DNA from 3 places in the Streptomyces sp. NPDC029151 genome. Region 2 is predicted to be linked to each of the others. Evidence: riboswitches for the same ligand, from Rfam matches in the RefSeq annotation. Region 2 holds a riboswitch; each other region holds the start of a gene.

What was found. A riboswitch is a leader RNA that binds a small molecule or an ion and turns the genes downstream of it on or off. The one in region 2 is predicted to bind S-adenosylmethionine.
Region 1: another riboswitch for S-adenosylmethionine. It lies ahead of ACZ4VF_RS09760 (aminotransferase class V-fold PLP-dependent enzyme); the one in region 2 lies ahead of ACZ4VF_RS02165 (putative leader peptide).
Region 3: another riboswitch for S-adenosylmethionine. It lies ahead of thrC (threonine synthase); the one in region 2 lies ahead of ACZ4VF_RS02165 (putative leader peptide).

The regions. Positions count from the first base shown of each region.
Region 1 is NZ_JBVHWQ010000002.1:440,802-450,389, reverse strand. Features, by position in the region: gene qcrC (cytochrome bc1 complex diheme cytochrome c subunit) at 1-742, shown strand, start outside; gene qcrA (cytochrome bc1 complex Rieske iron-sulfur subunit) at 739-1,797, shown strand; gene qcrB (cytochrome bc1 complex cytochrome b subunit) at 1,794-3,455, shown strand; gene trpD (anthranilate phosphoribosyltransferase) at 3,577-4,641, shown strand; SAM riboswitch class IV at 4,714-4,830, shown strand; gene ACZ4VF_RS09760 (aminotransferase class V-fold PLP-dependent enzyme) at 4,964-6,325, shown strand; gene ACZ4VF_RS09755 (protein kinase domain-containing protein) at 6,496-8,730, shown strand; gene ACZ4VF_RS09750 (Lrp/AsnC family transcriptional regulator) at 8,727-9,008, opposite strand; gene ACZ4VF_RS09745 (rhomboid family intramembrane serine protease) at 9,005-9,588, opposite strand, start outside.
Region 2 is NZ_JBVHWQ010000001.1:532,372-541,959, reverse strand. Features, by position in the region: gene ACZ4VF_RS02190 (DEAD/DEAH box helicase) at 106-1,521, shown strand; gene ACZ4VF_RS02185 (DUF5302 domain-containing protein) at 1,733-1,975, shown strand; gene ACZ4VF_RS02180 (hypothetical protein) at 2,170-2,427, opposite strand; gene ACZ4VF_RS02175 (LLM class flavin-dependent oxidoreductase) at 2,919-3,959, opposite strand; gene ACZ4VF_RS02170 (DUF1684 domain-containing protein) at 4,007-4,831, opposite strand; gene ACZ4VF_RS02165 (putative leader peptide) at 5,030-5,113, opposite strand; SAM riboswitch class IV at 5,180-5,289, opposite strand; gene ACZ4VF_RS02160 (putative leader peptide) at 5,468-5,542, shown strand; gene ACZ4VF_RS02155 (vanadium-dependent haloperoxidase) at 5,602-6,864, shown strand; gene ACZ4VF_RS02150 (hypothetical protein) at 6,933-7,085, opposite strand; gene ACZ4VF_RS02145 (tryptophan dimethylallyltransferase family protein) at 7,851-9,104, opposite strand; gene ACZ4VF_RS02140 (prenyltransferase/squalene oxidase repeat-containing protein) at 9,167-9,588, opposite strand, start outside.
Region 3 is NZ_JBVHWQ010000006.1:435,744-445,331, reverse strand. Features, by position in the region: gene ACZ4VF_RS24405 (alpha,alpha-trehalose-phosphate synthase (UDP-forming)) at 1-133, opposite strand, end outside; gene ACZ4VF_RS24400 (glucosyl-3-phosphoglycerate synthase) at 208-1,152, opposite strand; SAM riboswitch class I at 1,309-1,452, shown strand; gene thrC (threonine synthase) at 1,471-2,754, shown strand; gene ACZ4VF_RS24390 (MoaD/ThiS family protein) at 2,903-3,178, shown strand; gene ACZ4VF_RS24385 (cold-shock protein) at 3,627-3,830, shown strand; gene groL (chaperonin GroEL) at 4,130-5,752, shown strand; gene ACZ4VF_RS24375 (Uma2 family endonuclease) at 5,849-6,529, opposite strand; gene ACZ4VF_RS24370 (hypothetical protein) at 6,909-7,106, opposite strand; gene ACZ4VF_RS24365 (DUF397 domain-containing protein) at 7,372-7,572, opposite strand; gene ACZ4VF_RS24360 (helix-turn-helix domain-containing protein) at 7,556-8,395, opposite strand; gene ACZ4VF_RS24355 (hypothetical protein) at 8,510-8,713, shown strand; gene ACZ4VF_RS24350 (hypothetical protein) at 8,746-8,943, shown strand; gene ACZ4VF_RS24345 (hypothetical protein) at 8,954-9,588, shown strand, end outside.

The DNA of each region.
Region 1 (9,588 bases), on a different contig from region 2:
CACTGGGGGGCTGTACGCCGCGTTCGCGCCCGCGGGCAAGGCGCAGGCCGATGAATCCTCCCAGTCCCTGACCATCAAGGAGGGCAAGAAGCTCTACGAGGTCGGCTGCGCCAGCTGCCACGGCACCGGTGGCCAGGGCTCCTCCGACGGCCCGAGCCTGGTCGGCGTGGGTGCCGCCGCGGTCGACTTCCAGGTCGGCACCGGCCGTATGCCCGCCGCCACCTCGCAGGGCGCCCAGGTCCCGCGCAAGAAGCCTGTCTACACGCAGGCCCAGATCGACCAGCTCGCCGCGTACGTCGCCTCGCTGGGTGCCGGCCCGAGCGTGCCCACCGAGCAGCAGTACGGCCCCGGCGGGGCGGACATCGCCAAGGGTGGCGAACTGTTCCGCACCAACTGCGCGCAGTGCCACAACTTCACCGGCAAGGGCGGTGCCCTGACCAAGGGCAAGTACGCGCCCAGCCTGGAGGGTGTCGCTCCGAAGCACATCTACGAGGCCATGCAGACGGGCCCGCAGAACATGCCGTCCTTCCCCGACACCACGATGTCGGAGAAGAACAAGAAGGACATCATCGCGTACCTGAACGCGGTCAACGGCGATGAGACCGACAACCCCGGCGGTATGGAGCTGGGTGGCCTCGGGCCGGTCAGCGAGGGTCTGTTCGCCTGGATCTTCGGCCTCGGCGCGCTGATCGCGGTCGCCGTCTGGGTCGCCGCTCGGACCGCAAAGGCCAAGAAGTCATGAGTAGCCAAGACATTCCAGAAGAGAACCTGCCCGCTGAGCAGGACCACGCACACGGCGCGGTAGGGATCGCGGACGAGGAGAACCCGTTCGCCGACCCGGGGCTGCCCCCGCACGAGCACCGGATCCAGGACATCGACGAGCGGGCCGCCAGGCGGTCCGAGCGCATGGTCGCCCTGCTGTTCACGGTGTCGATGCTGGCCACCATCGGCTTCATCGTCGCGTACCTGGCCATCCCGAACGACAAGTCGATCTTCGTCTTCCCGATCGGGCACATCAGCGCGATGAACTTCGCGCTGGGCCTGACCCTGGGCGTGGCGCTGTTCTGCATCGGCGCGGGCGCGGTCCACTGGGCCCGCACCCTGATGTCCGACGTGGAGGTCGCCGACGACCGGCACCCCATCGAGGCTCCCGCCGAGGTCCGGGCGAAGGTCCACGCGGACTTCCGCCAGGGCGCCAAGGAGTCGGCGCTGGGCCGCCGCAAGCTGATCCGCAACACCATGTTCGGCGCGCTGGCCTTCGTGCCGCTGTCCGGCGTCATGCTGCTCGGCGGTCTCGGCCCGGCACCGGGGACCAAGCTCCGCCACACCATGTGGGCCAAGGGCAAGCGCCTGGTCAACATGAACACGAACCAGCCGCTGCGTCCCGAGGACGTCGCCGTGGGCTCGCTCACCTTCGCCAAGCCGGACGGCCTGGAGGAGCACGACGAGGACTTCCAGAACGAGATCGCCAAGGCGGCCCTGATGATCGTCCGGATCCAGCCGGGCAACATCAAGGACAAGCGCGAGCTGGCGTGGTCGCACGAGGGCATCGTCGCGTACTCGAAGATCTGCACCCACGTGGGCTGCCCGATCTCGCTGTACGAGCAGCAGACCCACCACGTGCTGTGCCCGTGCCACCAGTCCACCTTCGACCTCTCCGACGGTGCCCGAGTGATCTTCGGCCCCGCCGGCCACGCCCTGCCGCAGCTGCGCATCGGCGTGGACAGTGAGGGTTACCTCCAGGCGCTCGGCGACTTCGAGGAGCCCGTCGGTCCTGCATTCTGGGAGCGCGGATGAGCACTACACCGAACGAAACGCCTTCATCCGCCGCTGCCGCGGCGGGCCGCTCCCGCGGGAAGGCACCGGCCGGCGAGCGCATCGCCGACTGGGCCGACGGCCGGCTCGGGATCTACTCCCTCGCCAAGGCCAACATGCGCAAGATCTTCCCCGACCACTGGTCGTTCATGTTGGGCGAAGTGTGCATGTACAGCTTCATCATCATCATCCTGACGGGTGTCTATCTGACGCTGTTCTTCCACCCGTCGATGAACGAGGTGGAGTACCACGGCAGCTACGTCCCGCTCCAGGGACAGCTGATGTCCGAGGCGTTCAGCTCGACCCTGCACATCTCCTTCGACGTGCGCGGCGGTCTGCTCATCCGGCAGATCCACCACTGGGCCGCCCTGATCTTCCTCGCCGGCATGTTCGTGCACATGATGCGCGTGTTCTTCACTGGCGCGTTCCGCAAGCCGCGTGAGATCAACTGGCTGTTCGGCTTCCTGCTGTTCGTCCTCGGCATGTTCACCGGCTTCACCGGTTACTCGCTCCCCGACGACCTGCTCTCCGGCACCGGTGTCCGCTTCACCGAGGGCGCGATCCTGTCCATGCCGATCGTCGGCACGTACATCTCGATGTTCCTCTTCGGCGGCGAGTTCCCCGGCCACGACTTCGTCGCCCGGTTCTACTCGATCCACATCCTGCTGCTGCCGGGCATCATGCTCGGCCTGATGGTGGCGCACCTGATCCTGGTCTTCTACCACAAGCACACGCAGTTCGCGGGTCCCGGGAAGTCCGAGAAGAACGTCGTCGGCATGCCGCTGCTGCCGGTGTACATGGCCAAGGCCGGAGGCTTCTTCTTCCTGGTCTTCGGTGTCATCGCGGCCATCGCGGCGGTCGCGCAGATCAACCCGATCTGGGCCATGGGCCCCTACCGTCCGGACCAGGTGTCCACCGGCGCCCAGCCCGACTGGTACATGGGCTTCGCCGAGGGTCTGGTCCGCTACATGCCGGGCTGGGAGATCAACTTCTGGGGTCACACGCTCGTCCTGGGCGTGTTCATCCCGCTGGTGCTCTTCGGTCTCGTCCTGGCGGCGATCGCGGTCTACCCGTTCATCGAGTCCTGGGTCACCGGCGACAAGCGCGAGCACCACATCCTGGACCGCCCGCGCAACGCCCCGACCCGTACCGCGTTCGGTGTCGCCTGGGTGACGGTCTACATGGTGGGCCTGGTCGGCGGTGGCAACGACCTCTTCGCCACCCACTTCCACCTGTCGATCAACGCCGTCACCTGGTTCGTCCGGATCGCCTTCTTCGCCGGACCGGTCATCGCGTTCATCGTCACCAAGCGGATCTGCCTCGGCCTGCAGCGCCGCGACCGCGACAAGGTGCTGCACGGTCGCGAGACCGGCATCATCAAGCGGCTGCCGCACGGTGAGTTCATCGAGGTGCACGAGCCGCTCAGCCAGGAGCAGCTGCACACGCTCACCGCGCACGAGCAGTACCGGCCGGCCGAGATCGGTCCGACGGTCGACGAGAACGGTGTCGAGCGCAAGGTGGGTGCCTCGGAGAAGCTGCGCGTCAAGCTCTCCAACGCCTACTACGGCGAGGACAACCAGATCCCGAAGCCGACCGTCGAGGAGTACAAGGAGATCACGAGCGGCCACGGCCACCACTGATCCCCGCGTCGCCACGCCACGCCGAAGGGCCCCGTCCGTAACCCGGACGGGGCCCTTCCCCGTGCCCGGGGCTGGATAGGGTGGTCCACGACGGAGCAGGAATCTGTACGAGGAGCGGCTGATGAGCGCTGTGACCCCCGCTGGAGGCGACACCGCGGCGGGCCGCTCCTGGCCCGCCCTGCTGAACGGTCTGCTGGACGGCCGGGACCTGTCCGCCGACGACACGGCCTGGGCGATGGACGTGATCATGCGCGGGGAGGCGACCGACGCGCAGATCGCCGCGTTCATGGTGGCGCTGCGGGCCAAGGGCGAGACGGTCCAGGAGATCACCGGACTCGTGCGGACCATGTACGCGCACGCGAACGTCATCGAGGTGCCCGGGCCGGCCGTGGACATCGTCGGCACCGGCGGTGACGGCGCCAAGACGGTGAACATCTCCACCATGTCCTCGATCGTCGTCGCCGGCACGGGTACGAAGGTCGTCAAGCACGGCAACCGCGCCGCGTCCTCCGCCTCCGGCTCCTCCGACGTCCTGGAGAAGCTCGGGATCAACCTCAACCTGACTCCGCAGCGGGTCGCCGAGGTCGCCGAGGAAGCCGGCATCACCATCTGCTTCGCCGTCCGGTTCCACCCGTCGCTGCGCCATGTGGCCCCGGCCCGGGCCCAGTTGGGCATCCGGACCACCTTCAACGTGCTGGGCCCGCTCACCAACCCGGCCCAGGTGCGGGCGCAGGCCGTCGGGGTGGCCGACCCCCGGATGGCGCCGATCGTCGCCGGTGTCCTCGCCGAGCGGGGCAACTCCGCGCTGGTGTTCCGGGGCGACGACGGCCTGGACGAGCTGACCGTCACGGCCCCCTCCCGGGTCTGGGTGGTCCGGGACGGCAAGGTGACGGAGGAGACCTTCGACCCGCGGGACGTCGGCCTCGACCTCGTCCCGGTGGACGCCCTGCGCGGCGCCGACGCCTCCTACAACGCGGAGGTGGCCCGCCGGCTGCTGGACGGCGAGACGGGCGCCGTACGGGACGCCGTCCTGCTGAACTCGGCGGCGGCCCTGGTGGCCCTCCGGCCGACGGACGCGCCCCTCGCCGAGCAGCTGCGGGCCGGCATGGCGCAGGCCGCGGAGTCGATCGACTCGGGCGCCGCGAAGCGGACCCTGGACCGCTGGGTGGCCGTCAGCAACGCCTAGGCCCCGGGCGTCGTCCCGCGATCCGGACACGGGTTGCGGGACGACGATCACATCGCGTACGTTCCTGTACCAGGTCATGAGTGACAGTCATGAGGCCCCGGCCGACTGTCCGGCAACCCTCCGTCCGTGGCGGGGTGCCCCGGGTGAAGACCAGGTCGTGCACAGCAAGGTGCACGGCAAGCGCGGATCCCTCACGAACCCAGGGATCCTGGTCGTCGAGGAGTCTTCCGTGAGCAAGCGAATGCGTTAGGGCCGCAGAGCCCCGCCTCCGCACACCCTTTCTCTCTTCTTCGTCTTCCCCTCGTCTCACGGGAGTTCCGCCATGTCCGTCTCCAGCGCTGCCTCCGACCAGACCGTTTGCACCCCTCTGCCCGTTCTGGGGCGAGATGTCACCGTCCCGCTCGTCACCGGCGGCGAGGTCACCTACGCCGCCCTGGACTACGCGGCCAGCGCCCCCGCGCTCCAGCGCGTCTGGGACGACGTCGCCGCGTACGCCCCGTACTACGGCAGCGTCCACCGCGGCGCGGGCTACCTCTCCCAGCTCTCCACGGACCTGTTCGAGAACGCGCGGACCACGGTCGCCGACTTCCTCGGCTGCCGGCCCACCGACCAGGTCGTCTTCACCCGCTCCACGACGGACTCCCTCAACCTCCTCGCCCGGGCGGTCCCGGCCGACTGCGAGGTCTTCGTCTTCGAGACCGAGCACCACGCGTCCCTGCTGCCCTGGCGGGACGCGCGGGTGACCTGCCTCGACGCCCCGCGCACTCCGCGGCAGGCCGTTCAGACCCTGGAGCGGGCCCTCGCCGACCGCGACCCCCACGGCCCGGCCCTGGTCTGCGTCACCGGCGCCTCCAACGTCACCGGCGAGCTGTGGCCGGTGCGCGAACTGGCTGCCGCCGCGCACGCCCACGGCGCCCGCATCGTCCTGGACGCCGCGCAGCTCGCCCCGCACCACCCGGTCTCCGTCACCGACCTCGACGTCGACTGGATCGCCTTCTCCGGCCACAAGCTGTACGCCCCCTTCGGCTCCGGTGTCCTGGCCGGCCGCGCCGACTGGCTCCAGGCGGCCGAGCCGTACCTCGCGGGCGGCGGCGCCAGCCGCAAGGTCACCCGGCGCGAGGACGGGGGAGTGGCCGTCGAGTGGCACGACACCGCGGCCCGCCACGAGGCCGGCTCCCCGAACGTCATCGGCGCCTACGCCATCGCCTCGGCCTGCAAGGCCCTGACCGAGGCCGGCTGGGACACCCTGGTCGCCCGCGAGCAGCACCTCGTCCGCGTGGTCCGCGAGGGCCTCGCCGAGGTCCCCGGGGTGCGGATCCTCTCCCTCTTCGGCGACGACGCCCCGCGGGTCGGCGTCCTCTCCTTCGTCGTCGAGGGCTGGAACAGCTCCCACTTCGCCGCCGCCCTCTCCGCCGAGTACGGCATCGGCGTCCGTGACGGCCTCTTCTGCGCCCACCCCCTGGTCCGCACCCTCCTCGGCAGCGACCCCCAGAGCCAGGGCGAGTGCGGCGCCCCCGAGGCGGCCCCCGGCGAGAAGTCCCTCAACGCCATCCGGGTCAGCTTCGGCGCCGGCACCCCCGACGAACACGTCGAGCGCTTCGTCGACGCGGTGCGGGAACTGGTGCGGGACGGCGCCAAGTGGCGGTACCGCACGGAGGACGGCCGCTGCGTCCCGGCGGTCTGAGACCGGCGTGAGCGGCGGCGCCCCGCGGGGCGCCACCGGACGCGCGGGACACCACGCCGGCCCCGCCCGCGCGGTACCCGCGGACCCGGCGGACGGCCGGGCGGCGCCCCCCGGTCCGAGGGCGCCGCATACACTCCCCCTGGCAGCAGCTAGACCGGGGGGAGCACGGAGTGCACGCGCTGCGCGCAGCTGACCCGCGCCAGATCGGCCCGTACACCGTCACGCACCGGCTCGGCGCCGGCGGCATGGGCGAGGTCTACCTCGCCGAGTCACGCACGGGCCTCAGACTCGCGGTGAAGGTGGTGCGGGCCGAGCACGCCGAGGACCGCACCTTCCGCGCCCGGTTCCGCCACGAGGTCCGCGCCGCCCAGACCGTCGGCGGCGCGGGCACGTACACCGCACGGGTCGTGGACGCCGACACCGAGGCCGAACGCCCCTGGATGGCCACGGAGTTCGTGCCCGGCCCGAATCTGCGGGACGCGGTCCTGGACCACGGCGCGCTGCCCGGCCCCGCGGTCCGGATCCTCGCCGCCGCGCTCGGCGAGGCGCTGGCCGCCATCCACGCCAGGGGGCTGGTCCACCGGGACCTGAAACCGTCGAACATCCTGCTCGGCCCGGACGGCCCCCGGGTCATCGACTTCGGGATCGTACGGGCCCTGGAGGCCACCGCGCTGACCCGCACCGGCGCGGTCGTCGGCTCGGTCGGCTACGTCTCCCCGGAGCAGATCCGCAACGGGGGCCAGGTCGGCCCGCCGAGCGACGTCTTCTCCCTCGGCGCGGTCCTCGCCTACGCGGCGGGCGGCCGGGAGCCCTTCGGCGAGGGGCAGGACTCGGTGGTCCTGCTGCGCATCCTCACCCGTGACGTCGATCTCTCCCATGTCCCGGAGGACATCCGTCCGCTGGTGGCGGCCTGTCTGCGCGAGGACCCGCTGGAGCGCCCGGAGCCGGCCGAGGTGGTGGCGGGCGCCGGCTTCACCCCGCAGACGCTGCGCACGGCCGTCCGCCCCGACTGGTACGGCCCCGCCGCGCGGCCCCGCCCGGCCACCGACGACCGCCCCAGCGGAGTGGAGTACCTGGCCCCCGTCCCCGCCGACCCCACCAGCCCCGGCTCACCCGCCCCGGCCCCTGCCGTCGCCGCCGCCCCCGGGGACCCCGCACCGGCCCCCGCTCCCGCCGACGCCACCGCCCCCGACTCACCCGCCCCCTTCCCCCGTCCGGGCCCCGTCGCCCCCGGCCGCCGCCGGGTGCTGAGGGCCCTCGCCGGCGGGGCCGTCGTGGCCGGGGCGGGTGCCGGCGGCTGGCTGCTGCAGCGGGGCACCGGCACCGAGAGCCTGCACGCCAGCTACCGCTCGTCGCAGGCCTCGGTCCCCGCCGTGGCGGCGAGCGGGAGCGCCGACCGGCCCGCGGTGCTGCGCTGGACCTACGACCTCGGCGGCATCGGCGGCCTGGACGGAGCGTGCTGCGCGCTGTCCCCGGACGGCTCCGTCGTCTACGCCGGCACCTCCGGCGGCGTCCTGCACGCCGTCTCCCGGGACGGCTCCAAGCGCTGGAAGGTCCGGCTCGGCGACGACGTCTCCACCCCCGTGGCCACCCGGGACGCCGTGTACTGCGTGGTGGGGTTCGAGGCGGAGGACGAGCGCAGGCTGACCGCGGTCAGCCCGTCCGGCAGCCCGCTGTGGACCCGCACCCTGGGCGACCGGAGGTACGCCGTCCCGGTCCTGCTCGGCTCGGACGTGCTGGTCTCCGTCGGCGGCACGGACGCGGGCGGGCTGCGCCGCTACGCCTCCGACGGCAGCGAGAGGTGGACCGCCAGGACCCCGGCCGGCCCCACCGGCACGCCCCTCGTCGCGGGCGGGCTGATCTGCACCGGCAGCTACGGCGACGTCCTGCTGGCGCTGGACGCGCGGGACGGCTCCCGCACGTGGCAGGTGTCCGCGGGCACGGACGTCACGGCCGTCGCCGTCGCGGGCACCACCCTGTTCGCGGACACCGCCGCCGAGCGCCAGGGGTTCCGTGTCCCGGACGGCCGCCGGCTGTGGCGCAGGGAGACCGACACCGGGCCGCTCGGCGCGGGCGGCCGCGCACTGGCCGTCGGCACGGAACAGGGCGTCGTGTACGCCGTCCGGGCGGCGGACGGCTCGCGCGCCTGGACGTACGACCTGAAGGGGAGCGCGGCCCAGCCGCGGGCGGTCGTGGCCGGCGAGACCGTGTACGTCCGCGCCGGCGACCGGGTCCGGGCACTGGACCTGGGCGGGAAGCAGCGCTGGAGCGCGGCCCTCGGCCGTGACGCGGGCGACGACCAGCACACGCCGGTCGCCCACGCCGGCCGCCTCTACGTCCCCTCGGGCACGGGCATCGCCGCGGTGCAGCTCGGCGGCCAGGGGGCGGCCGGACGGACCCCCTAGTTGTCGAGCCCGATCGCGAAGGCGGCTTCCAGGTCGTGCTGGGAGTAGGTGCGGAAGGCGACGTGGGTGTCCGTGGCCTCCACGCCGGGGATCTTGCTGATCCGGCCCGGGATGACCTCGGCGAGGTCGTCGTGACGGCGGACCCGGACCATGGCGATCAGGTCGTAGGTGCCGGTGACCGAGAAGACCTCGCTGACGCTGTCGAGCGCGGCGATCCGCTCCGCGATCTCGGGGATCCGGTCCACGCTGGTCTTGATCAGGACGATCGCGGTGATCACGGCTGTTTCTCTCCCTCGGGGACCGGAGCTGGGGCGGCTTTCACTCTAGTCCCACGTCCGTAGCGCACCCACGCGTAGCCGAAGCCCAGCCCGAACCCCACCAGGTGCGCCAGGTAGGCCACCCCGGGGCCGTCCGAGGCCCGCCCCGCCGCGAGCCACTGGAGGGCCGCCCACAGCGGCAGCACCACCCACGCGGGGAAGCGCAGCGGCAGGAAGAACAGGAACGGGAGGAGACTGGTCACACGCGCGCGGGGGAACAGGTAGAGGAACGCCCCGAGGACCGCCGAGACCGCCCCGGAGGCGCCGACCAGCGACTGTCCGGACGTGGCGTTGGCCGCCGCGTACCCCAGCAGCGCGAGGTAGCCGCAGCCGACGTAGAAGAGGGTGAACTCCACCCGGCCCATCCGCTCCTCGGTCATCGCCCCGAAGACGAAGAGGAAGAGCATGTTGCCGAGCAGGTGCACCCAGCTGCCGTGCACGAAGAGCGCGGTGGCCGGGGTGAGCGCCGCCCGGGCGGGTTCCTCGAACAGCTCGGCCGGGACCACGCCCCAGTGCCGGAAGTACGCCCGCTGCGCGGCGA
Region 2 (9,588 bases):
CGTGGTCGTCGCGGTGGGCGATTCTGCTTGTTCGGTTCCGCTTGTGCGTGGGCCGTGCGAACCTGCCGGGCCTTCCTCGGTACGTTTCCCTGCGGAAGGCTGTTCATGAAGCATCCCGACGACTCCGGCATCGCTCACGGCGGTCCCGCCCGGCACGCGACCGGTACTCCGGCGCATCCGCCGGTCCCCTCCTTCGCCGATCTCGAACTGCCGGCGGAGGTGCTGCGGACACTGAGCGGGCTCGGGGTGCGTGAGCCCTTCCCGATCCAGGCCGCCACACTGCCCGATGCTCTGGAGGGCCGCGACGTCCTGGGGCGTGGACGTACCGGATCGGGCAAGACGCTCGCCTTCGGCCTGCCGCTGCTGACCCGTACGGCCGGGCGGCGCGCGGTACCCAAGCAGCCCCTCGCCCTGATCCTCGTGCCCACGCGGGAGCTGGCCCAGCAGGTCACCCAGGCGCTGGCGCCGTACGCCGAGGCGCTGCGGCTGCGGATGGCCACGGTCGTCGGCGGCATGTCGATCGGCCGACAGGTCACCGCGCTGCGCGAGGGAGCCGAGGTGCTCGTCGCCACCCCCGGACGCCTGCACGACCTGATCGAGCGCAACGCCTGCCGCTTGGGACGGGTGCGGATCACCGTGCTGGACGAGGCCGACCAGATGTGCGACCTGGGATTCCTGCCGCAGGTCGTCGACGTGCTCGACCAGGTGCACCCCGACGGTCAGCGGATGCTGTTCTCGGCCACTCTGGACCGCGACGTCGATCAGTTGGTCCGCCGCTACCTCCACGACCCCGTCGTCCACTCGGTCGACCCGTCCGCGGGCACGGTCTCGACGATGGAGCACCACGTTCTGGTCGTCCACGGTCCTGACCGTTACGCCGTCACCACGGAGATCGCCGCCCGCGACGGCCGCGTACTGCTGTTCCTCGACACCAAGCACGCCGTCGACCAGCTCACCCGCCATCTGCGGGCCAGCGGGGTGCACGCCGGGGCCCTGCACAGCGGCAAGCCCCAGCCACAGCGCACGCGGACCCTGGCGCAGTTCAAGGACGGTCAGATCACGGTGCTAGTGGCGACCAACGTGGCGGCCCGTGGCCTGCACGTCGACGACCTCGATCTCGTCGTCAACGTCGACCCGCCCACCGACCCCAAGGACTACGTGCACCGGGCCGGCCGCACCGCCCGCGCGGGTGAGTCCGGCAGCGTGGTCACCCTCGTGCTGGCGGGCCAGCGCCGCGAGACGAGCCGCATGCTGGCCGAAGCCGGCATCGAGCCGACCGTCACCAAGGTGCGCTCGGGCGAGGCGGAACTGAGCCGGATCACCGGCGCCAAGGCTCCCTCCGGCACCCCGCTCGACGGCGGCCCCGCCGTCCCCCGGCCCAAGAACGGCAACGCTCCCTTCCGCGGCCTCGGCACCAGCAAGGGCACTCCCCGCGGTGTCGGCGGAAAGTCCCGGAAGGCCGGCGAGGCGCGCAAGCTCGCCGAGGCCCGCAAGGCCGCCCTCGTACGTCGCAACGGCTGAGAGCCGGTGTTCCGTCAGCGCCTCTCCCGGCCGCGGGATCGACAGCTCCCGGCCCGGGCCTGAGCCCGTCCTGTGTGCCCTCCACGAAACGAACGCCCTCGGCCGCGACAGGGAAACCCGCCAAAACGGAGCTGGACGACGGTGCCGGCGTCCCGCACCCCGCCCGGCATGACAAGCTGTGCTGGCCCACCCCCGAACCCAGGAGGTCACCATGACTGAAGAGCCCGTCATCACGGAAGGTTCGGAGCCGGCAGTCCCCGAGACGTCCCCCCTGTCGCCGGACAGCGACGGCAACTACGACCTCAAGCGCAAGTTCCGTGAAGCCCTGGCGCGCAAGCGCGGTGCGCAGGCGGACGCGGCCGACGTCGCCGCCAACCCGGATGCGTCCAAGGTGCGTGCAGCGCACGGACCGGCTGCGAACCAGCGATCGTTCAGGCGTAAGAGCGGCGGCTGAGCCGGCCGGTTCCGCCCTCCGGCCGCCTCACCGGCACTCTGCGCGCCGCCCACTCGCGCGTCCGGTGCCGTGGCCCGCGGCCTGCGCATGTCCATGCGCGGGTCGCGGGCGGGGCGTAGCCGGCGGTCTCGCCCGCGGACGGGCCCCATGGCGGCTGACGCGGGTCGATGGCGCCGCCGCACTGCCATTGCCGGTCAGCACCTCCGGCCGCCGACGCGGGACTCGTCGTCGGCAGGCGCCGGCGCAGTGCCTGCCTCGGACAGCCCGACCGGGGGCGCCGGGCGCGCGCAGCCCCGGAACACGAGGAAGTACCGGTTCCGGACGACGACTTGTCCCGGACCGGGAACGGGGACCGGCTTCCCCGTGATCGTGAGGTGCTCGGGCCCCGGCAGCCCGCCGGGCAGGTCGGCCAGCAGGATCTCGCGGGTCGTGGAAGGCAGGACAGCGGCCATGTCGGGGCTCCTGAACGGATTCGAGGGTGAGCGTGGGCCGTGCCGGCCGGACCGCTCCGGCTGTCGGCGCCCAGACGCTAATCCCTGACGCGCGCGTCAAAGGCACGAGCGTCGACGCGTACCGCCGCGACCGCGGCCCGTGTGGTGGGTGTTCATGGCGTCCGCCGGCACCGCACAGCTGCCGGCGTCCAAGCGCTGCACCAGTTTCCGTGCATGCCGTCCATGGTGCGGCCGGCCATCAGGGCCCAGCGGTCGATGCCGAGGGCGTCGGGCAGGCAGGCTTCCGCAGCGACCTGATCGCTCTGCGGCCGAAGAGGTGGCACCCCAGTGTCGTTCGTCGGGACGCATGGAGCACGGTCCAGCACTGCCCCGGCAGCCGCCCAGCACACCGGCACCTCGTACGCCCCGGCATCGGCGGAAGCGGTGGCCGTCGGCGAAACGGCTCCCGGGTGTGGATCCCATGCCTCACGGCGGCTCCCGCGGACCGGGGCTCATCGGCCCGCCTCGTGCAGCAGCGCGGAGGCGGGCCGCCAGCCCAGCTCGGGCGCGATCGAGTGCCGTACGTCGTGCAGGATCTGCTCGTAGTCGGCCCGTTCGAACTCGTAGGGCAGCTCCAGGCGCAGCTCCGAGACGGCCGCGACCACGGGGTCAGCGGTCAGCTGCTCCAGGATCTGGTCCGAGGTTCCCACCACGTCCGGGGCGAACAGGGTGCGCTTCGGGCCCTGCGGCGCCAGGGTGCGTGCGTGCCGACTGGCCGCGTACTCACGGTAGCGGGCCCGGGTCGTCGCGTCCGCGCTGTCGAACGGCACGATCACCCGTCCCAACGCCACCCGTGGAGAGCGGTCGCCGGTGATCAACCGCCGGTGTTCGGAGAGCAGGGCGAGCTGGGCCGTGGTGAAGTCGTCGGTGCCCTCACCCGTCACGATGTTGCCGCTGAGCAGGTTCAGGCCGTGCTCGGCGGCCCAGCGGATCGAGCGCAGACTTCCCCCGCCGTACCAGACCCGGTCCACCAGGCCGGGGGCGTGCGGCTGCAGGCGCGGCCGCTGGGTGTTGCCCGGCGACCGGATGACCGTGTCGGGGTCGCCGAGATAGTCGCCGCGCAGGTGGTCGATGACACGGGCGATCCTGCCGTACGACAGGTCGAAGCTGTGCCAGTCCCCGTCGTGGACCAGGTCACCGAGGAGTTCGGCGTGCGGCATGCCGGTGCTGAAGCCGGCCTGCAGGCGGCCGCGGGACAGTACGTCGGCGAGCGCCAGGTCCTCGGCGAGGCGGAACGGGTTCTCGTACCCGATCGGGATGACCGCGGTCCCCAGTTCGACCCGCTCGGTGCGCTGGCCGGCGGCGGCGAGGAACACCGCGGCCGAGCCGACACCGTGTTCGAGATGGCGTTGCCGGATCCAGGCACCGTCGAAGCCGAGCCGTTCGCCGTACTCGAACAGCCGCAGGGTTTCCTCCAGGCCGGTGTACGGGTCGTCATCGGCGAAGTTGCCCGGGGTGAGAAAGGCCAGCGAGCTGATCGTGGGTGTGCTCATGCGGTGTCCGCCCTCTACGTCGTGGTCCCCTCGGTGGCGCAAGGTGTTCAGGAGCCGCCCCGCTCACGGGGGATCTTCTCCCCGGCCTCGATCGCCACGGGCAGCCGGTTCTCTGCCGGCGGCAGCGGGCAGGTGGCCAGATCGGTGTAGGCGCACGGCAGGTTCGCCGCCCGGTTGAAGTCCAGGACGACCGTGCCGTCGGCGGCGGGCGGGGGCGAGGCGAGGGCCCGGTTGGCGGCGTAGGTGGTCACCCCGGACGTCGCGTCGGTGAACAGCACCAGCAGACTCCCCGGGCTGTGTCCGGGGAACGCGGTGAGGGCGTGGGACCGCCCGTCCAGTTCGAACTCGACCCGGCCCGGCGCGTCGTACACGTGCTCGAGGCCCTCGACCGCCGCGCCCACGGTCGTCGGTCGTGGCTCGTCGAAGGCCGTGTAGCGGCCGGTCACCGTCCAGCGGGGATGCGGGGCATAGGCGGGCGTGCCGGTGAAGGCGGTGCGCAAGGGGTTGTCCGGGTGCCGGGGACGGACGATGTCGTGTCCGCCGCGCTTGGCCACCTCGATCACGGCGTCGCCCCAGACCGCGTTGACTCCGCCGCGCTCCGGGAGCACCCCGAAGCGGTGCTCGCCGCGGACGGGGGCGCCGTCCACGACCAGTTCCTCACCGTCGTCGAGGATGACGACGACCCCGTCTGCCCCGGTCGACCAGGCGCCCGGAGCGTCCGGGAGACGCTGCGGCTCCTCACCCAGCCAGTGCAGCCCGGTGATCGCGAGGAACCCGTGCGGGGCGGCGAGTCCAGCTTCCTGCCTCGTGTGCCATTCCTGCCAGTCGCGGGTGAAGGCGGACAGGTCTGCGGTGGTGTCGTGAACGGTCATGCGGGCTCCCTTGCTTGCATCGGCGGGGATGCGGCCGTGGCATGGCGGCCGCGGGGACCACCGCGAGCAGCTCGCGGATGTCGCTGTGGCGGAGGTGGGTGAACACGAAAGCCCTCGTGGGGCCGGGGCGGGCACGACAGAAGAGCGCCGCGGGCGTCGAACAGCGCTGAACGTCCTCAGACAGCCGGCGGGACGCGGTCAGCCATGACACAGACAGCTGGTGATGCGCTGCAGATCGATGTGGCGTCGGCGGGAGAACCGGGAGAAAGCCGCCGCACACACGAGGGAGGGACCGGGGACGCTGCTGTACAACACGCTCACCCCTCTGTCCCAGGCCCCTGCCACGGCGCCACGCGCTTGCCGGATCGGCGACCCGGCCGGGCTTTCACCTGGAGCACCCCACCGCGCCGGAGGGTTGCCGGTCAGCAAGCCAGGGCTTGACGCTGACACTCGATGCCGGTTGAAAAGCTACCCATCGCCGTCGCGGCCCGTCAATGCCGAGAGACGAGCCGTCACTTCGTCCCGACAGGTACTCGGTAACGGGCGTATGGCGGGGACGCGAAGCCGTGATTGCAATGTCAGGGAGGCGATCTCCTTCTGTTGACCGGGGATTGGGGCGTGGATAGCGTCCCCGGCATGCCGATCTCCCTGCGGTTCACCCGGCGGCGCGCCGTTGATCTGCTGCGTGTCGCCGCCGCGCTGTGTAACTGACTGTCCCTCACCTGCGCCCCGGTCAACAGCAGTCACCGCACATCCGCGAGGGAGTACCCGTGCACCCGCTCACCACCCGCCGCTCCGCCCTGAGGGCGCTGGGCTCGGCCGCCCTGCTGGCCGCCTTCGTCACCGTCCCGTCCGCCACGGCTGCCGTGGCGGGCGAACGCACCTCGCGCCCGTCCGTGGCGCTCGACTGGTACGACCTGACGGCCGCCACCATCGCGGCCGCCGGCGCCGCCACCCAGATCACCAACAACCGTACCTGGGCCATCAGTTGGCTCGCGGCGGCCCGAGCCACCCGCGAGGTGCCGCCCGGCGTCGACCGGAGGGACTTCCAGGACGCGGCCCTGGCGTCCGCCGTACACGACGCCTTGCTGGCCCTGGTCCCGTCCCGCGCCCAGGACCTGGACGCCGCGTTGCGAACCACTCTGGACCGCGTCCCGGACGGGTCGGCCAAGTCGAAGGGTGTGGCGGCCGGTGCGCGCCAAGCACGGCTGGCCCTCGCTTCCCGCGAGGGCGACGGTCTCGACCCGGCCTCGGTCAACGCGCCCTTCACCGTGCCGCCCGCGGCTCCCGGCGTGTGGCAGCCGACGCCGCCCGCCTATGCCCCCGCCGCACAGTACGGCAACCGGCTCGCGAGACCCTTCCTGCTGGACGGCCCCGACCAGTACCGGCTGCCCGCACCGCCCGCCCTGGACTCCGCGCGCTACCGTGCCGACCTGGCCGAGGTGCGGGCGTACGGGGCCGTGGACAGCACCGTGCGCACAGCGCTGCAGACCGAGACCGCCACCTTCTGGCTGGGCTCCTCACTGACGCTGTACACCGAACCGCTGAGGGTGGCCCTGGCCCGGTCGCCACGCTCCGTCCCCGCACGGGCCGCGCTGGTGGCGCTGTTCCACATCGCCCTGGTGGACACGCAGATCGCCACCTCCGACACCAAGTACGCGTACCTGCGCTGGCGCCCCGTCACGGCCGTCCGCGCCGGCACGATCGACCCCGACCCCGACTGGACGCCGCTGCACGTCACGCCGGCCCACCCCGACTACCCCAGCGGCCACAACACCTATGCGGGCGCGGCGGAAACGATCCTCACGGAGCTCACCGGGCCGCGGACCGCACCGTTCGAGCTGACCAGCCCCACCGCCCCCGGAGTGACGCGCACCTACACGGCCTGGAGTCAGCTGTCCCAGGACAACGAGGACGCCCGCGTCTACTCCGGCATCCACACCCGCTCGGCCGACGTGGCCGGCCTCGCCCTCGGCAAGCGGGTGGCAGGGCACGCGCTGCGCAACGCGGAACGTCTGTTCGGCGTGTCGTGAACGATCCGGGATGCGGCCACCCGGCGGCCCCGACCCGCACCTCGTTACTCGACGAGCTGGTGGACCGGTCACGGTGCGGCGCGTTCGGCGCCGTCCACGGCGAGCGCGAAGCGCCGGCGCGGCCCCCGTTCGGCGGTGGGCGCGAGGCGGGCGGTGGGGGCGCTGGGACGGAGAGCGCCCGCGTCCGTCTCGTGCAGGGGCTCCGTACGCGTCGTACACATCAGGTCAACAGGACCCGGCTGGTGCCCAGCAGGGTGTCACCGGTGATCGCCGCCCGGACCTGCCGGCGCCGGTTGTGTGCCGGGAAGTGACCTGCCGGCGTTCGTGCCCCTGATGCCGCGTCAGTCAGGTCGGCGGCCGAGGTCCGGAGCCTGCTTGCCCGAGTGGAGCGACGTTCCTCACAGTCATCGACTCCGACGCGTGCCGGTGTACAGTGAAGACCGCCCTTGACCTGCACAAAGCAGGCAGGGAGCCGTCTTCCAGGAGTTCAACATGCTGCGCACCATGTTCAAGTCCAAGATCTAGCATTTGGACGTTTGCGCGAGTCAGTGGCGTGGAGACGGGGTTTGGTCAGCAAACGGTCAGCATCAGCCTCTTGGGTTGTTCGTGGAGGCATACCAGCTGGCGGTCGCGCATGGTGCTGACACAGGCGGCTTGCCGGTGCGCCATGACAACCTCTGCCACGCAGCCCGAAGCAGTCCGACCTCAAACTTCCTAGCGTCGGCAGGAGTGTTTCGCTGGGCGAGAGGACTCGAACGTGGCCGACCCGTCACTAGGTGAGCGCCCACCCGCTATAGCGCGTCGGCTTCCCGGTCGGGCGAAGCGGCGCACGGACGTCCTGATCCCGGTGCCGTCATTGATTCCGGTCTCTCCGCTGGCGCCGAGGTGGTCGATGACCTCGGGGAGGGTGCGGATCTGGATGCCGAGATCATGCCTTGGAAGGCCATGTCGTGAAAGCGCGAGGCTAGGGCCTGACGCCTTACCCGTCAGGCGCGGAGGGGCGACGGCCAACAGAGTTCCGGCCAGCGGCGTTGCGGGTCCAGTGAGAGCCAGCCGTAGCGGTCGTGGTATGCCCGCGAGCCGAAGTAGACGGCGACTCGGGGACTGCCCTGCATCCGCTGGTAGGAAACGTGACTGTGGATGCCCTGCTCGCGCTCCAGCGGCCGGCTCGCGAGGGCGTTCAGGCACTGTTCGTACGCTTCGGTCGGCAAACCGCTCCGGACGAGGAAGTCCCTGATGCGGTGGTAGGCAATGAGATCGTTGTCGATGTACGGCTGGATCGGCAGGTGCAGAGCGGTGCGCTGCAGCCTGTTGGGATCCTCCGCGGTCAGGTGGTAGGCGCTGTAGACCGGGCGCCACGACAGGGAAGTCTGTTCGCCTAGGACTGCTCCGACGAAGGCCGCCCACTCACCCCGTGTGGACGGATCCACCGCCGCGCATCGGGCGTCGAGTTCCGTCGGCGTCGCGTTGAAGTGCTTGATGTAAATCTTCACTCTCGCTGTCGGCCCGGCGAAGAGATCGAGCGAGAAGTGGCTGAACACGTCCTCGGGGCCGCACATTGCCAGTAGGGGCGGCACCACGGCGTCGAAACCGAGGCGGCCGAGGGCTTCGGAAACCGTCGTCGCGGCGCGTGTCCGGCCCCGAGCCAGGGGGTTGAGGTAGAGCTTGAACAGCGGCGGGCTGTCGACATCGAATCCGACGGCGTGCGCCGTGGCCGCGTGCAAGGCGTCGTCGACCGGGGCGAACAGGTTCTCGACGAGGCGGAGCGGGCCGAGGTCAACCCCGCAGTTCTCGGCGAGCCACGCGTTCAGCCTGTCTGCGGCGGACCAGTAGGTCTGCGGCGATGCCGGGTCGGCCTGGGCTTCGACTAGGAAGCGTAGGCCCAGCCGGTCCGGTTGGATCTCCAGCGAGAACTCGTACGGCGTGCAGTCGGCGCCCACGGCGGACCACCGCGGAGGCAACCCGATGTCGCGGTCGTCGCACAGGTTCACCAGATCCCGGAAGAGCGCGAGGATCTGGTCCGCCCGCTCGTCGAGACCGGTGGCGTCGCACAGTCGCCGCAGTTGAACGGACCCGAATTCGTAGACGGTGCCTGATGCCAGGGGACGGGAGGGCGAGAGCAGTGGGGGCGCCTCAACGCTCTCGGGACGGAGCAGGTCGCAGCCGTTCTGTGCCTCCTCGACTGACTGGCCCTCGCCGCGGGACCTCTCAGATGCCGACGGCTCGGTGTCACTCGACATGGCGCGTTCCTCTCACACTCACTCCTGCGATGACCAAGGCGATCTCTCCCGGTCTCCGGCCGTCACCACCGCCGGAGGCTGGCGAGGAACCGCAGCACCGTGGCGGTCGTGAAGAGATGACGGTGGTCGACGGTCGAGCAGCCGACGTATCCGTCCGCGGCCCACGGCTCCGTGCAGCGGGCGTACGTCACCCTCAGCGTCGGCGTGAGGGCGCGCCAACTGCCGTCCGCGTGCTGTGACCGCATCAGGGCATCGCTGATCAGCCCGGCCGGGGAGCTGTCCGAGCAGACGTGGGAGACGATGTTGCCCACCAGAGCCGACCTGAACGGATCATCCTGCGCGGTCAGGGCCCGGACCGCGGCCACGACCCTTTCCCTATCGTACGCAGTGCCGGTCTGTTCCAGGAGCCGCACGTTCACGCTGGTGCTGTAGAGGGCTGTGGTCCACCAATATGAGTGCCACAGTCCGCTCGGCTGGAGTTGCG
Region 3 (9,588 bases), on a different contig from region 2:
GCCCCGAGACCAGGCCGCCGCCGCCCCGTCTGGCGTGCAGCGCACCGCCCTCGCCCACCTGATAGGAGACCGGGCCGCGATTCGACGCGACCAGCACCTGAGCCTTGTCACCAGCAGCACGCGTGAAAGCCATACGCCTCAACCTAGCCCGGCCCCCAAACCCTCAAACGTAGGGCTCGCCAGGCGGAAGGACCGTATACGGCACGTTCACGCCACCTTCCGTTCGGCGTACTCCGCGATCTCCACCATGGGCGGCCGTTCCTCGGTGTCCACCGAGTAGGTACGCGGCTCGAACCCGTCCTGCCCCCGCTCGAACTGGGTGAGGGAGGGCCGGACGAGGTGCCCGCGCGCGAGCCGCAGCTGGGCCGTGCGGTAGATCGCCGCCGCCATCCTCCCGAGTGCCTGCCCGTCCTGGTGCCGGTGCTTGCGCACGCCCACGTCGACCTGGGCCAGCGCGTCCAGGCCCACCAGGTGCAGCGCGTCGACCAGCATGCCCAGCTCCACGCCGTAGCCCACGGGGAACGGCAGCTGCTCCAGCAGGGAGCGGCGGGCCGCGTACTCGCCGCCCAGCGGCTGCACGAACCCGGCCAGCTGCGGCCAGTGCATGTTCAGCAGCGGACGGGCCATGAGCTCGGTGACCCGGCCGCCCTGCCCGGCACCGCCGGCGAGCGGGCGGTCGTACATGCCCTTGACCAGGTCGACGTCCGGGTCGGTGAGCAGCGGGCCGACGATCCCGGTGACGAAGTCGGAGGAGAACTCCCTCAGGTCCGCGTCGATGAAACAGACGATGTCCCCGCCGGTCACCAGCAGCGAGCGCCACAGCACCTCGCCCTTGCCGGGGACGGCGGGGATGCGCGGCAGGATGTCGTCGCGGTGCACGACCCGGGCGCCGGCGCGGGCGGCGACCTCGGAGGTGCGGTCGGTGGAGCCGGAGTCGACGACCACGACCTCGTCGACGAGCGGCACCCGCTCCACGAGGTCGTGCCGGATGACCGCGACGATGTCGCCGACGGTCTCCTCCTCGTTGAGGGCGGGCAGGACGACGCTGATCGTCTGGCCGGTGCGCTGCTTGGCGGCCAGCACCTGGTGCAGCGGGCGGTCGGCCACGGACCAGGAGCGGGTGCTCAGCCAGCGCTCGACTTCTTCCAGCACGGTCGGCGGCTCCTCACTGTCACGACCACACGCCACCGTGTGATCCATCTCGCGGTTCGGACGACTATCTCAACTGTCCTGGCCTTCGGTTACAGTCTTGAACAACGCCGATGACCATCGCATGTCGGGGGTCGGCCGGCGTTCACAACCGCATACCGCTCATCCAGAGGGGCAGAGGGACACGGCCCGATGAAGCCCCGGCAACCCTCCAGCCGATTCTCGTCTTTCACAGCGAGGCTCCCGGCTAGGGAAGGTGCCAAATCCGTCTCACGGCGAGATGCGTCGTGAGGAAGATGAGGAGAAAGGGCCTCGCCTCACATGGCTGTGCAGACAGTTGCAACCTCCAGCGAATCCACCGTCGACCTCGGCCCCGCCGCGGCACTGAGCTGTCGCGAGTGCGGCCACCGGGTGCCGCTCGGCCCGGTCTTCGCCTGCGAGGAGTGCTTCGGCCCGCTCGAGATCGCCTACGACTTCTCCGCCTACGACACCGAGGAACTGCGCCGTCGCATCGAGGCCGGTCCCGCGAACATCTGGCGGTACGCGCCGCTGCTGCCGGTGCCCGCGGACGTCGCCGGCAAGCCCAACCTGAACCCCGGCTGGACCAAGCTCGTCAAGGCCGACAACCTGGCGCGCGAGCTGGGCGTGACCGGCGGGCTCTACGTGAAGGACGACTCCGGCAACCCGACCCACTCCTTCAAGGACCGGGTCGTCGCCCAGGCCCTGGAGGCCGCCCGCGCCTTCGGCTTCACCACCCTCTCCTGCTCCTCCACCGGCAACCTGGCCGGTGCCGTCGGCGCCGCCGCCGCCCGGGCCGGCTTCCGCTCCTGCGTGTTCATCCCGCACGACCTGGAGCAGGGCAAGGTCGTCATGGCCGCGGTCTACGGCGGTGAGCTGGTCGGCATCGACGGCAACTACGACGACGTGAACCGCTTCTGCTCCGAGCTGATCGGCGACCCGGCCGGCGAGGGCTGGGGCTTCGTCAACGTCAACCTGCGGCCGTACTACGCGGAGGGCTCCAAGACCCTCGCGTACGAGATCGCCGAGCAGCTGGGCTGGCGCCTGCCCGACCAGCTGGTCGTCCCGATCGCCTCCGGCTCCCAGCTCACGAAGATCGACAAGGGGCTCCAGGAGCTGATCAGGCTGGGGCTGGTCGAGGACAGGCCCTACAAGATCTTCGGCGCGCAGGCCGAGGGCTGCTCCCCGGTGTCCACCGCCTTCAAGGCCGGCCACGACGTGGTCCGCCCGCAGAAGCCGGACACCATCGCCAAGTCCCTGGCCATCGGCAACCCGGCCGACGGTCCGTACGTCCTGGACATCGCCCGCCGCACCGGCGGTGCCGTGGAGGACGTGACGGACGCCGAGATCGTGGACGCCATCAAGCTGCTGGCCCGCACCGAGGGCGTCTTCGCGGAGACGGCCGGCGGGGTGACCGTCGGCGTCACCCGCAAGCTGCTCGAGGCGGGCCTGCTGGACCCGGCGAAGACCACGGTCGTCCTCAACACCGGCGACGGCCTGAAGACCCTGGACGCGGTGGCCGGGACCGGCCTGACCGCCACGATCCGCCCCACCCTGGACTCCTTCCGAGAGGCCGGCCTCGCATGACGGGCGCCGCGCCGGGAGGCCGCACACACCCCGCCGGCCGGTGGGGGCCGGTCGCGCCCGCGCGGCGGCAGCCGCACACTCGTCACAGCCCCGCCCCCCTGGGGCACCGCCCCGCCGCACCCGTGAACCCGACCGGAGGTCCGACCGCATGAGCGTGACCGTTCGCATCCCCACCATCCTGCGCACCTACACCGGCGGGCAGGCCGAGGTCGCCGCCGAGGGCGCGACGCTCGCCGAGGTCATCGCCGACCTGGAGAAGAACCACACGGGCATCGCCGCGCGCGTGCTGGACGACCAGGGCAAGCTGCGCCGCTTCGTGAACGTGTACGTCAACGACGACGACGTCCGTTTCGAGCAGGGCCTGGAGACGGTGACCCCGGACGGCGCCGGCGTGTCGATCATTCCGGCGGTCGCGGGCGGCTGAGCCGTCCATATGTCCGCTCATTACCTTCGGTAACGTCGATTACCGAGTGTCTGTCGGATTGCCCTCTCCGTGAGAGAAGCGGAGGGGGCAATTCTGTGTGATTGAGCGCGGTAGAGTTGGGGAACACGGCCGGGACCCCCGGGTCGCGGGCCCGGAAAACATGCCGCGCGCCCCGACAAGAAGTAGCCAAAGTGTGCGGGTTCTCTGTGGCTTTTGCGGCTTTTATGGAGCCCGACTTGCCCCGAATCCGGGTGAATTCTCCCCAGATTCCTGACCCCTCGCGTCCAGAATTCTCGTCCGATTGACCTGTTGCAGACGGCAGTTGGACAGATACATTCAGCCGCGGTCGACGCGTTCCGGCGCACGCCCCCGACCAATGGGGGGTGAGGTCTGACCCGGGTCCGCGAAGTGTGGATCTGTGCAAGGGCCAGTAATAGGGGAGTTAGGCATGGCTCAGGGCACCGTCAAGTGGTTCAACGCGGAGAAGGGGTACGGCTTCATCGCGGTCGACGGTGGTGCGGACGTCTTCGTCCACTACAGCGCCATTCAGATGGACGGCTACCGCACCCTGGAAGAGGGCCAGCGGGTCGAGTTCGAGATCTCGCAGGGCCAGAAGGGCCCGCAGGCCGACATGGTTCGCGTCACCGCCTGAACGTTTCTTGTCCGAAGGGCCCGCACCTCGCAGAGGGTGCGGGCCCTTCGCCGTACCCGGACGGCTCTGTTCGCGGGTGGCTGACGGGGACGCCGTACCCCGCCGGGCGCTTGCACTCGACCATGCCGAGTGCTAATCATTGGCGTTAGCACTCTGAAGGTGAGAGTGACAGCGAAGGACCGGGTCGGTGAGGCCCGCGGGCCGTGTGGTGCAAGGGATCACGAGGCCGGCGAGCCGTCCGTCGCGGGCGCGGGCGCGGTCCGAAGGAATCACCCCCAGTCCTGGAGGGACCACTTCACATGGCCAAGATCATCGCGTTCGACGAGGAGGCGCGGCGCGGCCTCGAGCGCGGCATGAACCAGCTCGCGGACGCCGTGAAGGTGACGCTCGGCCCCAAGGGCCGCAACGTCGTCCTCGAGAAGAAGTGGGGCGCCCCCACGATCACCAACGATGGTGTCTCCATCGCCAAGGAGATCGAGCTCGAGGACCCGTACGAGAAGATCGGCGCCGAGCTGGTCAAGGAAGTCGCCAAGAAGACGGACGACGTCGCCGGTGACGGTACGACCACCGCGACCGTGCTCGCCCAGGCCCTGGTCAAGGAAGGCCTGCGCAACGTCGCCGCCGGCGCCAACCCGATGGCTCTGAAGCGCGGTATCGAGAAGGCCGTCGAGGCCGTCTCCGCCGCCCTGCTGGAGCAGGCGAAGGACGTCGAGACCAAGGAGCAGATCGCCTCCACCGCGTCCATCTCCGCCGCCGACACCCAGATCGGCGAGCTGATCGCCGAGGCCATGGACAAGGTCGGCAAGGAAGGCGTCATCACCGTCGAGGAGAGCAACACCTTCGGCCTGGAGCTCGAGCTCACCGAGGGCATGCGCTTCGACAAGGGCTACATCTCCGCCTACTTCGCCACCGACATGGAGCGCATGGAGGCGTCGCTCGAGGACCCGTACATCCTCATCGCGAACTCCAAGATCGGCTCCGTCAAGGACCTGCTCCCGCTCCTGGAGAAGGTCATGCAGTCGGGCAAGCCGCTGCTGATCATCGCCGAGGACGTCGAGGGCGAGGCCCTGTCGACCCTGGTCGTCAACAAGATCCGCGGCACCTTCAAGTCCGTCGCCGTCAAGGCCCCGGGCTTCGGCGACCGCCGCAAGGCCATGCTCGGCGACATCGCCATCCTCACGGGCGGCGAGGTCATCTCCGAGGAGGTCGGCCTCAAGCTGGAGAACGCGACCCTGGACCTCCTGGGCCGCGCCCGCAAGGTCGTCATCACCAAGGACGAGACCACCATCGTCGACGGTGCCGGCTCCTCCGAGCAGGTCAACGGCCGCGTGAACCAGATCCGCGCCGAGATCGAGAACAGCGACTCGGACTACGACCGCGAGAAGCTCCAGGAGCGCCTGGCGAAGCTCGCGGGCGGCGTGGCCGTCATCAAGGCCGGTGCCGCCACCGAGGTGGAGCTCAAGGAGCGCAAGCACCGCATCGAGGACGCCGTCCGCAACGCGAAGGCGGCCGTCGAGGAGGGCATCGTCGCCGGTGGTGGCGTGGCCCTGCTGCAGGCCTCCCAGGTCTTCGAGAAGCTGGAGCTCGAGGGTGACGAGGCGACCGGCGCCAACGCCGTGCGCATCGCCCTGGAGGCCCCGCTGAAGCAGATCGCCGTCAACGCCGGCCTCGAGGGCGGCGTCGTGGTGGAGAAGGTCCGCAACCTCACCCCGGGCCACGGCCTCAACGCCGCGACCGGCGAGTACGTCGACCTGGTCGCCGAGGGCATCATCGACCCGGCGAAGGTGACCCGTTCCGCGCTGCAGAACGCCGCCTCCATCGCCGCGCTGTTCCTCACCACCGAGGCCGTCATCGCCGACAAGCCGGAGAAGGCCGCCGCGCCGGCCGGCGGCGGCATGCCGGGCGGTGACATGGACTTCTGATCGACCCTGAGGGTTGATCGCCTGTCCTGCGAACCGAGGGCGGCACGTCCAGCTTCCGGCTGGGGGTGCCGCCCTCGGGCGTTCCCGGGTTCCGGCTCAGTCGGCGTAGTCCTTGAGCTTGTCCGTGTCGAGGGTGATGCCCACGGGCGGCGGCAGCTCGACGGTGGCGCCCCAGGGGTGGGTGGAGCACTGGAGGTAACGCCCGTCCTTCGGTTCGCTGTACACGCTGACCGTGCGGCTGTCACGGTCGATGAGGAGGTAGACGGGAATCTCGGCCGCCGCGTACCCCACGGGCTTGTCGACGCGGTCGCGCTGGTCGGTGTCGCGGTCGTGGGAGGTGATCTCCACGGCCATGAGGGCGCCGTCGGTCTCGGACCAGTTGCCGTGTCCCTTGAAGTGGTCCACGGGCGCGAGGAAGCCGTCCGTGATGGCACGTCCCTTGCGGTACGCCTCGGCCTTGACGCCTCGCTCGGGCGCGAGGTCGAGCTCAGGCCGTTGCTGCATGCACTGGCGCAGCAGCCACATGAAGATCGACGTGTGGTTGCCGTCCGGCATGGCCTTGACTACTACCTTTCCGTTGACGTATTCGAGCCGCACGGTTTCGGGGGCTGCGGCGGCCAGTTCCTCGAACTCCTCCACGTCGAGCGCACCGTGCCGGACGCACAGCCTCCCGCCCAGGAACTCCAGCCGGCTCCGCAGCTCCCTCGGAGCCCTGCGGACGAGTTCCTCGAAGTCCTCGACGGACATCTGCGGGCGTTCTTCGGTGTCAGGGGTCATGGCGTCGCCTCCTCCCCTCCATCGTGCCCCTGAGTGGTCGTGCCGGACCGTGGAAGCCGTCATACGTGTGTCCTCTCGTGTCGTCGTAGGGACATCGCAGCCCGGATCTCACCTGCGCGGGCGTGGACCGCGGGGGTCGGCAGGGGCATACGGGGGTGCCCGGGGGCGCGTTCACCCCGGCACCCTCTGCACACGCCCCCGGGCAGCGCCTCCGGCCTGCCCGGCACGCCGCACTCCGCGCACTCCAGGACCCGGCGGCGGCGGGTGGGGGACGGGTGCCGGCTCCGGTGGGAGCTTGTCGGTGAGACGGTGACGGACCAGGGCGGCGGGATGGTGGACCGGGGTGGGCAGGCCCTCGGTCAGGGCGCGGAGTACGGCCTCATCGGTGGCCCCCCCGCGCGAACCACTCCGTCAGCAGCGGGGCGAGTGCGGCGCAGTCGGCGGCGGAGAGGGACAGCACCGGAGCGGTGCGCCCCAGCGCGGCGAGCAGGACGTGGGCGCGGGAGCGGGTGGGACGGGCGCGCTCGCCCGGCGCCCCCGGGTGGGAGGCGGTGTCCTCCAGCCCCTTAGGCCACATGAAGGCAGTGATTGGCGGATTTGGGCCACCCCCATCGACCACCCACCCCCCTGACCTGCACCTTTGCTGCAGCCCCTGGCGCAAATCTGCCAATCACCGCCTAGAGCAGGGCCAGTGAGGCCCATGAGTCCCAGGGGAAGCCGCGAAGCCGCCCCGGCGTGCTGGTGAGGCGCGACCGCGTGCCCTTGCCGACGGGGCGTGTTCGGCCGACCCAGGGGCCCGGTGCCGGGGTGGGCCACTGCTCTTTCGGGCCGTGGCCCAACGGTCACTTGAAGGAAGAGGTGAAGGCGGCCCAGGCCTCGGCCCGGAACACGAGCTTCGGGCCGTGGGGGACCTTGGAGTCACGTACGGGGACGAGGGTGGGGTGGCCGTCGGCTACTTCCAGGCAATCGCCGCCGCTGCCGCCGCTGTACGTCGACTTGCGCCAGGTGGCCGTGTCCAGCAGGTGCTCAGGGATGGTCCTCATGTGCGTAATCCTGCGCCATCGTCTCGATGAGGACCAGGGACTTCTCCGGCGAGAGTGCGCACGCCGTGAGGAGTTCGTACGTGAACCGCTGGTGCCTGACGATGGCCGGGTCGTCCTCCAGTCGTCCTGTACCCACCCCCTCGAAGTACACCAGCGGAGGGGCGTCCTCGAAGTCCATCAGCTTGATGGAGCCCTCCATCGCAGCGTGCGCCCCCGCCCCGAACGGCAGGACCTGCACGATGGCGCGCCCCCGGCCGGCCAGACCGGCGATATGGCGCAGAGCATCTGCCATCACCTCGGTCCCGCCGGTCACCCGCCGCAGCGCAGCCTCATCAATCACCGACCACAACAGAGGGTCTGTTGGATGGTCGAGGATCTGGGCGCGCTCTATGCGAGCGGTCACCAGCCTGTCGATCTCGTTCTCGGGTGCCGTGGGCTGGTAAGCCCGGCACACGGCCCGTGCGTAAGCGGGTGTCTGGAGCAGTCCCGGGATGAGCAGCGGCGCGTACTGCCTGATTGCCGTCGCTTGAGCCTCGGCCTCCGCCGCCTCCGCGAAGTGCTCCGGATATTTCGACCTGGCCGCCGCCGTGCAGTTCCGCGTGAAGAAGTCCCCCGTCCCCAACACCTCATCCAACACCCGAGCCATCTCCGGCTGCATCCGCCGGGTCCCCGCCTCCAGCTGTCCGATGAACGACCCGCTCACGAACAGCCGTTGGCCCAGTTCCTCCTGGCTCAGGCCGGCCTTCTCTCTCGCGTGACGCAGCTCCGCTCCCAGCAGCGCACGGGGCGACGACGACGGGTCGAGGTCCTTGGGTCCAGGCATGAGCAACTCCCGGTTCACCAGCACAGCTTGTTGGGGCGTCGTATCTGGCCAGGCTAGACCGCACCCCGACACCCTGTGTGACGAATCGAGAACTCACCGTGGAGGTTGAACCGGGTGAACGAGACCGAGAAGGCCGTGGAAGAACTGCGTGCCGCCCTGCACGGCGTCGGCATCATCCTGCCCTCGCTCCGGGTCGATCCGGTGTCGGCGGCGCATGAGGAGCCGTACGCCCTGGTGGACCTGGGGCGCTGCAACCTGGGCGTGGCCTCGCGGCTGGCCGCGGCCCTGCGGGGTGCGGCGCGGGGTGGTGCGGAGTGAGGGGGCCCGCCGTCGGTACGTATGCCGTGGACGTGCGCAGCGGGCGGATCGGCGAGGTGATGGGGCACGTCGGCGGCTACGTGCAGCTGCGGCCCGTCGGAGGCGGGCGGGAGTGGGACTGTCCGCCGGAGACGGCCGAGCCGGCGCCGCCGGGTGATGTGCTGCGGGAGCGGGTGCGGCGGCTGAACCGGGAGGCCCGGCTTCTGGGCGCGGGTGAGCCGCCTCCCTAACATGTGCCGGATGACGAGAGAAGATCACCGCCCCCGGCGGCGCACCCTGCGTTCGGTCACCGCGGCGGCGGCCGGCGCGGTGCTGTTCGCCGGTGCGCTCGTGGGACTGGGCAGCGGTACGGCGTCCGCGGCGACCGCGATAACCGGCGTCAGTACGTCAGGGCTCATGATGCGGGCCGTGGCGAACTACAGCACCGCGATCGACAAGCCCGAGACACCGAACCCGTCGCTCGCCGGCCGGGACCTGACGGACCTGGCCGGCACCGGCGCCTCCGGCAAGTCCGGGCTGTGTTTTCCGACGCCCTTCAACCCGGGCGTCGACGCCGACGGCTACTGCTGGAACAACGCGGGCGACGACAGCGGCAGCAACGGCTGGGCCCCTCAGGGGTTCTCCGTCCCGCACACCGCCGCCGGCGACGGTGTCTGGCACTCCCACCGGTGGGAGGTGACCTCCTGGCACCACGGCACGTCGAACGACCTGGCCAAGCTCCGTTTCACCAACCGCGACACGGCTACCCCGACCTACTTCGACGTGCTCCTGGTCGTACCCGGCACCGACGGCTCGGTCCAGGCGCAGTCCGGTGACCACGCCGACGGTGTCGTCTGGTACGAGAACCGTCTGCTGGTCGCCCACGGGCGCTACCT